DNA from 3 places in the Paenibacillus sp. 01T442 genome. Region 1 is predicted to be linked to each of the others. Evidence: riboswitches for the same ligand, from Rfam matches in the RefSeq annotation. Region 1 holds a riboswitch; each other region holds the start of a gene.
The links. Region 1 has a riboswitch for thiamine pyrophosphate ahead of thiC (phosphomethylpyrimidine synthase ThiC). Riboswitches for the same ligand answer to the same signal wherever they lie in the genome.
Positions count from the first base shown of each region.

Region 2: another riboswitch for thiamine pyrophosphate. It lies ahead of AC1DLM_RS06810 (thiamine phosphate synthase); the one in region 1 lies ahead of thiC (phosphomethylpyrimidine synthase ThiC).
Region 3: another riboswitch for thiamine pyrophosphate. It lies ahead of AC1DLM_RS03975 (ECF transporter S component); the one in region 1 lies ahead of thiC (phosphomethylpyrimidine synthase ThiC).

Region 1 covers NZ_JBFTPF010000016.1:67,337-71,525, reverse strand. The annotation lists gene thiC (phosphomethylpyrimidine synthase ThiC) at 1-1,768, opposite strand, end outside; TPP riboswitch at 1,864-1,973, opposite strand; gene AC1DLM_RS15740 (AbrB/MazE/SpoVT family DNA-binding domain-containing protein) at 2,098-2,334, opposite strand; gene AC1DLM_RS15735 (sugar phosphate isomerase/epimerase family protein) at 2,614-3,468, shown strand; gene AC1DLM_RS15730 (Gfo/Idh/MocA family protein) at 3,471-4,189, shown strand, end outside.
Region 2 covers NZ_JBFTPF010000005.1:55,817-60,005, reverse strand. The annotation lists gene AC1DLM_RS06825 (thiazole synthase) at 1-419, opposite strand, end outside; gene thiS (sulfur carrier protein ThiS) at 424-627, opposite strand; gene thiO (glycine oxidase ThiO) at 611-1,834, opposite strand; gene AC1DLM_RS06810 (thiamine phosphate synthase) at 1,850-2,455, opposite strand; TPP riboswitch at 2,597-2,695, opposite strand; gene hflK (FtsH protease activity modulator HflK) at 2,877-3,884, shown strand; gene hflC (protease modulator HflC) at 3,881-4,189, shown strand, end outside.
Region 3 covers NZ_JBFTPF010000002.1:248,373-252,561, reverse strand. The annotation lists gene AC1DLM_RS03985 (AraC family transcriptional regulator) at 1-617, shown strand, start outside; gene AC1DLM_RS03980 (DUF3105 domain-containing protein) at 651-1,346, opposite strand; TPP riboswitch at 1,578-1,687, shown strand; gene AC1DLM_RS03975 (ECF transporter S component) at 1,827-2,423, shown strand; gene AC1DLM_RS03970 (ABC transporter ATP-binding protein) at 2,428-3,927, shown strand; gene AC1DLM_RS03965 (energy-coupling factor transporter transmembrane component T family protein) at 3,918-4,189, shown strand, end outside.

The sequences.
Region 1 (4,189 bases):
ACGTATATAGGGCGTGGCCCGCTTTCTTAAACTCCTCTGACTTTTCATTCATTCCTTTTTCGATGGCTTGAGCTTCCTCAAGGCCCTGTTGTTTGGCAAAGTCTCGGATATCTTGGGAAATTCGCATGGAGCAGAATTTAGGACCGCACATCGAACAAAAATGAGCAACCTTGGCACCATCTGCTGGAAGTGTTTCATCATGGTACTCTATGGCTCTTTCTGGATCCAAAGATAAGTTGAATTGATCATGCCAACGGAATTCAAAACGTGCCTTGGATAACGCATTATCGCGATCCATGGCGCCTTTATGACCTTTGGCCAAATCAGCGGCATGAGCAGCAATTTTATAGGTGATAACCCCTTCGCGAACGTCATTTTTATTGGGCAAACCCAAATGTTCTTTGGGAGTTACATAGCACAACATGGCAGTACCAAACCAGCCTATCATCGCTGCTCCAATGGCCGAAGTGATATGGTCATAGCCCGGAGCAATATCCGTTGTAAGCGGTCCTAATGTGTAAAAAGGAGCCTCATCACAGATTTCAAGTTGTTTATCCATATTTTCTTTGATTAAATGCATGGGCACGTGACCAGGACCTTCTACCATGACTTGTACATCATGTTTCCAGGCGATTTTGGTGAGTTCGCCTAGTGTTTCTAGTTCTGCAAACTGGGCCTCATCATTGGCATCTGCAATGGAGCCTGGGCGTAAACCATCGCCTAAAGAAAAGGATACATCATAGGTTTTCATGATTTCACAGATCTCTTCAAAATGTGTATACAGGAAGTTTTCCTGATGGTGGGCGAGACACCAGGCTGCCATAATGGATCCGCCTCGTGAAACAATACCTGTCACTCGTTTGGCCGTAAGAGGAACATAACGCAGCAGAACACCAGCATGAATCGTAAAGTAATCGACACCTTGCTCAGCTTGTTCAATAAGCGTGTCACGGTACACTTCCCACGTCAAATCTTCTGCTTTTCCATTGACTTTCTCTAGTGCTTGATAAATTGGCACGGTACCAATAGGAACAGGGGAATTACGAATAATCCATTCTCGGGTGGTATGAATGTTTTTACCCGTTGAGAGATCCATAATATTATCAGCGCCCCACCGAGTAGCCCATCTCATTTTTTCCACTTCTTCTTCAATGGAGGACGATACAGCAGAATTTCCAATATTCGCATTGATTTTTACGAGAAAGTTACGTCCAATAATCATAGGCTCACTTTCAGGGTGATTAATATTGGCGGGGATAATCGCTCTACCTCGAGCGACCTCGTCTTTCACAAATTCCGGAGATACATTTTCGCGAATCGCGATATATTCCATTTCGGACGTGATGATACCTTGACGTGCATAATGCATCTGGGTTACGTTACGACCTGTTTTCGCTCTCATCGGGTGACGATGTAAGCCTGGAAAAACTTCGGTAACGTTCTCTTCCTTGGTATATCCGTTATCTTCCGGTTTAATCGTTCTTCCTTCATATATTTCTACATCGCCGCGTTCTACAATCCAATTCAAACGATTAGGCGCAATACCTGCACGAATATCGGTTTGGATTTCCTCATCTGTATAAGCACCACTTGTGTCGTAGACACGCAAAGGGGCATTTTCCTGTTCGCCGTAAGCGCCCGTGGTAGGACTCAAAGTGATTTCACGCATAGGGACTCGGATGTCCTTTCGTGAGCCCTCGACATACACTTTTTTGCTTCCCGGAAAAGAGGAGATTGAAGAAGAGTCGGTTTCTTTACTTGTTTCCATTGACATTTACATGCCTCCTATAATTGATTTGATCAAGCGGAGGATTCATGCTGCGAAAAAAAGACCGCATCTCTAATAGAGGCGGTCTCCTGGTATACAAAGAGATCTTGTGTTCCTCCGCTGGCATTATCCAGATCAGGTTTAACGGTCGATAGTTATAACTATCCTCTCAGCCTGGTCTCACCAAGCTCCCGTGATTATGCACTTAGGTATTTAATCTACACTTTATTTCTAACTATTGCAATCGTTATTTTATAAAAAATAGCCKATCAGGATCATCCCTGAGGGCTATGTTCGACTTTGCCGATGTTCGTGTGTCACGAGAATTACTACGTAATCTCTTCAATACAATTGCCGCATACAAGCTTCCCTTTGAAATAGGTCATGTCCTCGAAATTCCCACAGAACACGCACGCAGGCATATACTTCTTGAGCGTAATACGCTCAGGGTCCACATAGACTTCGATGGCGTCACCGATCTCAATATGGAGTGTCCGACGCAACTCAATAGGTAAAACAATCCGTCCCAATTCGTCAACTTTTCTTACAATTCCCGTCGATTTCATACAATTACCTCCTTTTTTCATGAACGAAGGAACTACTTCTCGTAGTTACAAAGACTCATATTGTGTATATAGACTATTCCACATATGCACTCAAATTCCTTTTATTTACTGGCTGTGATTTTCATGTAGTTGCCCATATCAATACTGCTGAAAGAAAGCGAAAAAAATGTAAACTTACTTCAATAGAAACGTCAACTTTGACCGAGACAATCTTGGTATAGTTAGGAAAAATAAGAAGAAAACAGAATCGCATGCTCAAGCGAAGGTGGAGGTTATTCATTGATTTGGAATCGATTAGGCGTACTGACGGATGAAGTATCTCCGGATTTCGAGAAAGCGTTGAATTGGGCTGCAGAGCAGGGTTTGCAACATGTTGAAGTAAGAGTTGTGAATGGCATGAATGTATCCGTGTTGGCTGACGATCAGATCGTTGGCATCCGCAAAATGGTTGAAGAGCGTGGACTGTATGTCTCCGCCATTGCATCTCCTTTGTTTAAATGCGCGTTGGATCCGAAGCGAATGGTTGAATCGGGGGACACGTTTGGGCAGAAGGAGGAAAGTGTAGAGGAGCATTTTAAGAAACTGGATAGAGTGATCGAAATCGCAAAACTGCTGGGGACAACGCGCATCCGTATTTTCTCGTTTTGGCGAGAGTTGGAGCCGGAGCAGCATCGTGATGAGATTGTTCATCATTTAAAAAGGGCAGGCGACATTGCAGCACGCGAAGGCGTGATCCTGCTCCTAGAGAATGAGCCTTCCTGTAACGGAGGCTTTGCTGAGGAAGTGGCGGCACTTGTGTCTGCCATCGATTCTCCAGCTGTTCGGGGCCTTTGGGATCCAGGCAATGAAGCGTATGGCGCCAGAGAGGCATTCCCAAGCGGGTACCAGTACATGAAAAATGCATTGGCCCATGTCCATTTGAAGGATGCTTACATTCGTCAAGATGGAACACCGAAATGTGTGCCTCTTGGTTCTGGGAATGTGGATATAACAGCTCAAATTAAGGCGCTTGAAGCGGATGGGTATACGGGGTTGTATACGATTGAAACGCATTTTGTTCCAGAAGGCGGAACCCAGCTGACAGGTACGCGAATGACGCTGGATGCGCTTCGAGCTCTGCTTGAGGAGGTGTAGGGTTGGCTAACTGGAGGTTCGGCATTATCGGCTGTGGATCGGTAGCTGATTTTCATATCGAGGCTATTCGTCAAATCGAAGAGGCAAGCCTAGTCGTGGTATCTAGTCGAGCGGAAGCGAAGGCGAAAGCGGTAGCTGAGCGAGAAGGCTGCACCTGGACGACGAACTACCGTGAGCTCTTGACCAGGTCTGATGTGGATATCGTCTGTGTCACAACTTCAAGCGGCAGTCACGCTGCCATCGGTTTGGAGGTCGTGAGTGCGGGCAAGCATCTGATTATCGAGAAGCCTATCAGCATGAATGTGAACGATGCGGAACGGCTTGTGCAAGCGGCCAAAGCGAATAATGTTACACTCTCTGTCATCTCACAGCGGCGATTTGAAGCACAGAATCAAGCTATTAAACGGGTTTTGGATGAAGGTGATCTCGGTAAGCTTCTGCTGGTTGAGGTGTCACTCCCCTTTCATCGATCCCAGTCTTATTATGATAGCGCGAAATGGCGTGGAACGATTGCCGAAGATGGAGGAGCTCTGATGAACCAAGGGATTCATTGCTTGGATCTGCTGCTGTGGTTCGCTGGTGACGTACACACTGTCTTTGGCAAGGTGGCTACTCAGACGCACGAGATGGAAGCGGAGGACTTGGGTTTAGCCATTTTGCAATTTAAAAATGGCGCGTTCGGTACGATCATGGCCTCGACCAGCATTGCTCCAGGCTTTGC
Region 2 (4,189 bases), on a different contig from region 1:
CGTTTGGCTAATAACACATCATCCGATGTATAAGGAAGTACGATAAATCCTTCCTCCAGCAGCATTTCCGACGCTTTCAGCGTTTCCACAGGATCGGGCAGCAGCGTCATTTCATCCCCAATAACTTCGACTTTGATCATGTCGCACAGGCCAGAAGCCTTAGCTAAACGTGCGATGCGGACGGCTTCTTCGGCTGTTTTGGCACCGGCTGTATTCGGCAGCAACGTGAAATTCGACGTGTCCAACATGGACAAGAAATTCGGCTGACTCGCCTCAAAAATGTTCATCCGACGAACGGCAAACGTCAGAATTTGGGACTCACTAATATCCACCGCTTGTTTTTGAATCTGAAAATCAGGAAACTTCCCCGTACCTAGCAACAGACGTGAACGAAACTCATATGGACCGATTTTTAACATATCTTTATCCTCCTCCAACGAAATGAACGATCTCAATTTTGTGACCTTCCGCAAGCTCAGCACCAGCGTGATCCTCTTTATGTAAAATGGCTGCGTTATGCTCAACCACGAGCATTTTGTCGCTTAGGTCGAAATGCGCAAGCAGCTCCACAACGGTCCTAATCGTATCGGGTACGTCAACCTGCTGACCATTAATGTGCAGTTTCAATGCTTATCAATTCCTTTCCTGTAGCTGAAAATATGTCTTGACCCTGCTGACTCACTCGCGTGGTCTTTGGCGAAAAATCCGGGCTGAAGGCATCCAGCCAAGGGGCTATCGCACTATTCCCTTGGTCTCCTCCGCCATCTCCGCCCAAAATCCAATCCGCCATCACCCTCCCGGTGATCGGGCTCAGCAGAATCCCGTTGCGGTAATGACCGCACGCTGTATACAAGCCCTCCACCGTCGGTACTTTGCCGATGTAGGGCAGCCCGTCGGCTGTCTGCGGGCGCAGCCCCGACCAAGCCTTCTCCCACTCTGCATCGCCGAGGGCGGGCATCAGCCCCCTCGCGCGATCCATCAGCTCGGCTAAGCCCGAGAGCGATACCTTGCGGTCATAGCTGTGCGGCACGACCGTCGCGCCGACCACCAGCCGTCCGCCGGCTTTCGGAACGATATAGCACCCTGGCGAGAACAGGGTTTTCTTCAGGAGCGGCTTCGGCGTCCTAACGGAGAAGCACTCGCCTTTCACGGGATACATCGGCAAGTCGATGCCGATGCCCGCTAGCAGCTGACCGCTCCACGTGCCTGCGGCGACGACCACGTGGTCGCTGTAGAGCGGACCAGCGGCCGTCAGCACMCCGATGACGCGCTCCTGCGCGGTCAGCAGCCCTTGCACCTGGGCGAACGGTTGCACCTTCGCCCCAAGCACCTGCGCCGCCTGCGCGAATGCCGCCGCCAGCAACGGAGCATCGACCTGCCCATCTTCGGGCAGGTACAGGGCTCCGCGCGTGGCTGCGCTCAGCGCGGGCTCTATAGCCGTGGCTTCAGCTGCGCTGAGCCACTGGGCTTTCTCGCCCGCGGCGCGCTGGAGCTTCTCCCGCGCGCGCAGCTCCTCCTCTTGAACGTCGCTGAGCGCGACGTTCAGCAAGCCCTCACGGACGAGACCGATGTCGATGCCCGTGAGTTCTCGAAGTTCCCCGCTCAGCTCGGGGAACATGGCACGGCTTTGGCGCGCCCATTGGAACAGGGCGCCGGTGTTTTCCATCTCGGACTGCGCACCGAGCATGCCTGCTGCCGCAGCAGAAGCTTCGGTGCTGAGTTGGCTGCGCTCTAGCAGTGTGACGAACTGCCCTCTTTTAGCCAAGTAATATGCGATGGATGTACCGATAACACCACCGCCAACGATGATGACATGGGATCTTGCTGCTGACATTTCGCTCACCTCTATTTAATGAAGCTCATCATGATAGGCCAGAACGGCTCCAAGGGGATCCGCTGCTTCCCATATTCCGCTCATCACCGCGATGCCGGATGCTCCTGCATCCAGAACGGACTTTACCCTTGCAGGTGTCATCCCGCCTATCGCAATCACCGGAATATTAACGTGATGAACTAATTGTCTTAACTGCTCCAAGCCCCTAGGCGGCACGCCCTGCTTAGAGTTGGTCGCAAAAATATGACCGAACATAAGATAATCAGCCCCTTCTTTTTCACGCCACATCGCCTCGTCTGCCTGATGCACAGAGACTCCGATGCGCTGTATCCCACGGCAAAACTCATCCTGAATAACAAGCGATGGCGTCGAGCCTGGAAGCTGAAGCCCCCCTGTTTGCAAGGCTAGAGCGATAGAGGGAAACCCGTTGACGTACAGTCTTTTGGCAGGAACCCCTTGCTCCAATAAGTACTGAACGCCGATAAACACTTCGTCCAAGGACTTCGTTTTCTCGCGAATATGAATCGCTGTGACATACGGGTGAATCTGCGCCGCAATCTTGGCGATCTCGGACCATGTATGCTTCCCGCCCGATATGACATGCAACTCTTTCTCCGACACCTACGGCCCACTTCCTCTCCACCAAACACCACTTGTCTTTACAGCACTATTCATCCCGACTTAGTAAGTAACACAAAAAAACCACTTTCCTCAGGAAAGTGGTTGTAGGCTGCCTCATCATAAACAGATATAAAATCGGCTCCAAAGCTCGTTCCACTTTCKTCCGCTGGCATAAACCAGATCAGGTTCAAAGGGTTCAGTCTACACTGTCTCAGCCTCTCGGCGCCCCTAGGGATTCATTCGTATGCAATTACTAAACATCATAGCATGACAGCCAACTCTTGGAAATAACAATTTTCCATTCATCTTACAGTCGACCTAGTCTTTCTCAGCTTGCTGAGAATTACGTCTCCTTATTGAAACCATTTCCAAAACTTCCCGTATAGAATATCAGTAAATCTTATATTAAGGGGTGTTTGCCATGGAACCATTTGTACTGCCAGAACCCGATCGACGAAGACCCTCTTCCCTTCCGCCAGGTTTGATGACCAAAATTGTTATCGGCCTTGTTATCGTTCTCGTCCTTATTTTTGGATCGTCCACCTTCTACACGGTACAGGAGCATGAGAAGGCGGCTATTTTAACATTAGGCAAATATACGACAGAGAAGGAAGCTGGGCTTCACTTTAAACTCCCTTTTCCTATTCAACAGGTGATTGTACTTCCTGCCAAAAAGACGCAACGGATCCAAATCGGCTTCCGTGAAGTAGGTGGCAAAATCACTCCCGTAGAAGAAGAAGCGATGATGATCACGGGGGATGAAAATATTTTATCCGCTGATGCCGTGGTGGAATGGAATATCAGTGACATGCGGAACTACTTGTACAATATTGATAATGCAGAACTATTCCTACGTAACTCGGCGAGTGCAGCGATTCGTTCCGTTATCGGCGCTACGGCGCTAGACTTTGCCATTACAGAAGGAAAAACCGAGGTCCAAGGCAAGGTCAAAGAACGATTGATTGAGATGCAGACGAAGTATCAAACGGGTATTCATATTGTCGATTTGAAATTCCAAGATATCGAGCCGCCAGCTGGCGATGTACAGAATGCTTTTAAAGATGTAACCAATGCGCGTGAAGAGAAAAATACGAAGATTAACGTGGCGACGAAATACGAAAATGATATCCTTCCAAGGGAGCGCGGTAACGCTCAAGCACTGCTTGAGAATGCAGAAGCTCAGAAGAAATCACGGATTTTGAATGCGCAGGGGGATGTGGCGAAGTTCAATGCCCTGTATGCGGAGTATGCCAATAATAAATCAGTAACAGAGAGCAGACTTATCATCGAGACGTTAGAAAAAATATTGCCGAATGCCAAAATTTTCATCAGCGACAGCACGGGCGAAACGGTCAAATATTTACCAATTAATGAGCTGTTGCGCACACCTGCTGCTGCAACTGGTACGACTGGAGGGACTGCGAAATGACCTTACAAAGCAAATGGATTATGAGATCCATCCTTGGTATCGTTGTCGTCATTTTGTTCCTGATTTCCATCTTTATTGTCAAAGAAGGCCAATACCGCGTCGTTCTCAAATTCGGAGAAGCCGTTCGTATCCAAACAGAACCTGGTATTCATTTTAAAATTCCATTCATTGAATCGGTTCGTACGCTTCCCAAATATCAGATGGTGTATGATAGCAAGCCTACTTCCATTTTGACCAAAGATAAAAAGCCGATCGAAGTTGATAACTATACGGTATGGCGCATTGATGATGCTCAGCAATTCTTG
Region 3 (4,189 bases), on a different contig from region 1:
GAGAAACTCCCTTCTATGGCCGGAGTGTGCCAACGAAAATACATGAGAAATTTGTGCTGCAATTTGACGCGCAGGCAGCACAAGACATCTTTCCGCTACTGCAACAATCGTCCTACACCTGTCGCCAGACCGGCAAATTCGACATCATCGCAGATCGGCTGCGTTTGATCCATCGCGGCTGGCAAGACAAACAGCCCTATTACATGGCGCTATGTGAAGCGCATCTGCAAGAGCTGTTTGTGTTTCTCCAACGGGAGTCGGATCAGGCTGCCACAACCTCGACAACCGCACTTCTCGTGGAGCAAATGAAGGGCTATATCCAGAATCATTACCGCGAGCATGTCACCAAGGACGAGTTAGGCAGCTGTATCAGCCGCTCGCCGAATTATGCAGCTTCGCTTTTTCGCCAAGTCACGGGTCAAACGATCAGTGAATTCGTTCACGTCACGCGAATCAAAACAGCCGTCTACATGCTGCGTCATTCCGCCCTGACCGTCACCGAAATTGCCGAGTTTATTGGCTATAACGATCCGTCTTATTTCTATCGTGTATTCCGAAGAATGACAGGTTTAGTACCAACCAAACTAGTTTCAGATCGTGAAACGATTCGGAAATAATTCGGAAATAATTCGCAAGTAATTCGCAAGTAATTACATCGTTCCGCCGCCGAGCCGCACGTTAGCAGGAATTTGCTCAGGACCTTTGTTGATATAGTCGTGAATGAACGTTCCAACACTAGCTTCATCGAATTTGGCGAGTGACATTGTTTTCGTCCAAGCCGTAACCACGACCTCTTGATCGGCTGGCACATCGACATTGGGAACTGCTAGCACACCAGCACCAGCCGTCTTGAAGTGGGTCAAGTAGTCAAGTCGATCGAGCAGCTCCTTCGGTGCATCGGGATGGTAATGGATGATGATATCGCCATGCTCCAAGTTGTGGACAAGCATCTCGTAACCAGGTCTTTCCTTATAGAATCCGAATTTCAAATCATGTGGGCTATGCGTACCTGAAGTAGGGATTTTCATCTCGTACATCAAGGTGCCATCTTTATGATCGCGTCCGTAATCCTTATCTGTTGTGACCTGAATGTTGGCATGGAAATTAAGCTTATCTAAGCTGTACTTGCCTGCGGAGCTTTGAATGAGTGAAGTACCGACGCTGCCGAGAGCGATGATGAGCAGGGCATGTGAGAGAAGGAGCCATGTTTTATGTTTCTTTTTTAGGGCTTGCTTTTCAGCCTTTTTCAACCGCGAGGTGTTGTCTTTGTTTATTCTTGCTGCGAGTACATAACCAATGATAGCTGCAATGAATAGAGCTAGTCCGATATAGAACAATATGGTCATCAATTTCAATCCCTTTCTGCATCGTGGAATCATCCACCCTGAATAAGTTTCTTTGTTGAAAAATAAGAGGACACTACAAATTGTAGTTTTTCTAAGGGGTGGAAGTCAACTTCTAATGTTATCCTGATTTTGGCATGTTACCAGTGCAGACGAGCATGGGGAAGTTTCTCCGTTTCTTTGGGAAAAAAAGGATTGCCAAAGAGCAGATAATCCGCTACAGTTAAGCCAAATGAATAGCAACACGGGTGCTTGATGAAGTCAGGCTGAGATAGTGGCCCTATGCCACTGACCGTTAATCTGATCTGGATAATGCCAGCGTAGAGACCTGATGTGCTTTTTTATGCACAAATGTTCAAGCCTGCCGGTATTCCGGTGGGCTTTTTTTGTCCTTAAGGGGCAAAAAAGACCATGTATCCAAGGTTGGCGTGTTCGCTTATCTCATTGACAAATATGAATGGGGAAAAAGGAGTCGAGAAGAAGATGGAGCAAAAGGAAGCAAGTAAAAAAGGGTTGAAGCTGACAGATATTTTGATCACGATTGTTATTTCAGCCGTGTTTGGTGTGATTTATCGGATTTGGGGACCGATCTATGATCTTATGAAGCCGCTAGGCTTACATGCAGAGCAGTTGAGCTATGGCATGTGGTTCATGGCAGCGACATTCGCGTTCCTCGTGATTCGCAAACCAGGCGTTGCCCTGTTGGCTGAAGTTGCAGCCGCAACGATCGAGGCCTTGTATGGCGGCCATTGGGGCGTGTCGACGCTCGTCTTTGGATTGCTGCAAGGGCTTGGTGCAGAGCTGGTGTTCGCGGCTTTCCGCTATCGTCGCACTAATGTGGGAGTAACGATTCTTGCATCTTTCGCTTCCGCGATCATGTCCATTTTTGTGGATACGTACTATGGCTATATCGATCAGCTGGCATTCTGGAATTATCTATTATTCATTGGTTTACGGTTACTGGGTAGCGCTTTGATCGCGGGTGTATTCGCCTACTATTTGACAGGTGCTTTATCCCGCACAGGTGTATTGAATCTGATTCGTCCAGTTTCCAAAAAAGATTACGACGTACTGGGGTAACGAGATGAGCGAAGGAATGAGCGTTACGAATCTACGGTTAAAATATCCCGGCGATGACGCCCCCCTGATCTTTCAGGGGGTTTCCTTTTCCATCGAGCGGGGTGAGAAGGTACTGCTGCTGGGACCTAGCGGCTGTGGCAAATCGACCCTGCTTCAGGTGTTGAGCGGAATTGTGCCAGACATGATTGAGCTGCCGCTCAAAGCGGATGAGATTCGCAGGCCTAGCCGGTGGGGGTATGTGTTTCAAGATCCAGATACACAGTTCTGTATGCCTTATATTGATGAAGAAATCGCGTTCGTGTTGGAAAATCAGGAAGTGCCGCGGGAAGATATGCCTGCGCGCATCCGGTATTACTTGGATTTGGTCGGGGTGCATGTGCCTGATGCGCATACGTTGATTAGTACGCTGTCCCAAGGGATGAAGCAGCGGTTAGCGATCGCAAGTGTACTGGCGCTTGAGCCAGAGGTGCTCTTTCTCGATGAGCCGACGGCGCTGTTGGATGATGAGGGTACGAAGCAGGTATGGGACACGATTCGAGCCATTAGCGGGGACAAAACTCTCCTTATTGTCGAGCACAAAATTAGCGGCATGCTGGATTTGCTCGATCGGTTGATCATCTTAACTCCAGAAGGCAAGGTATTGGCCGATGGACCGCCGCTTGCCATGTTTGAAGCTTACAAAGAGCAAATGAGGGAATATGGCATTTGGTATCCTGAGGTGTGGGAGGACTATGCCAAGGAGAATCCGCAGGCAGCGGTGAGGGGAGACGACCTATGGAATGGGCATCCCACTAGTGTGGTGCCGTTAGCACCCGTTATGGTCTTCCAGGATTTCGTCGGTGTTCGCGGAGGACAGATCAGGACCTCTGTGGATAACTTTAGCGTTTATCCAGGGGAATGGATCACCGTTATCGGTGCCAACGGTGCAGGCAAAAGCTCGCTCCTCCTCGCGATCATGCGGCTCGTCCCAACCCGCGGAAGCTGTGTGATCGCGGGCGTGAAGGGCAACAAAGTCGAGCACCTTGCGGAGCAAGTCGGCTTTGTGTTCCAGAACCCGGAGTTCCAGTTCGTCACGAACTCCGTGGAGGAAGAGCTGACCTATGGCTTGCCAGAGGGTCAGCCGAGGAACGAGCAATGGGCAGCGGCTGAGCTGCTGCTCCGGGAATACGACCTGCTCGCGCTGCGCGAGCGGCACCCGTTCCAGCTCTCGCTGGGCCAGAAGCGCAGGCTTAGCGTGGCGTCCGCGATGGTTCGCGGGCCACGCATCCTGCTGCTAGATGAGCCCACCTTCGGGCTCGATGCGCGCGGCACGCTGCGCATGCTCGAGGGGCTGGAGCGGCTGCGCGCCAGCGGGACCGTGATCGTGATGGTGACACACGATCACGAGATCGTCAAGCGCTGGGCAACGCGCGTCTGGCAGGTCGAGGCCGGGCGCGTGACGGAAGTCGAGCACGCATCCATTATTTATGCTGTCCCGGGAGGAGAGCCGCTGCTATGCAAATAACGTTCCCCTTTCGCGAAACATGGCTGCATCGGGTAAATCCGGGTGTGAAGCTTGTCTTATCGATTCTGCTATTCATCGTTGTCGTCTTCACTCATAATCTCAATATGATGCTGTTCCTGACGTTAGGCGCGTTGCTTCCGCTGGCGCTATTATCCGGACATCCTACGAAGAGACTGCTGCTCTATGCGTCACCATTTCTGCTGATTTTCGTGTCCTCCACAGCGGGCATGATGATGTTCGGTATCGGGGAGACCGAATGGTT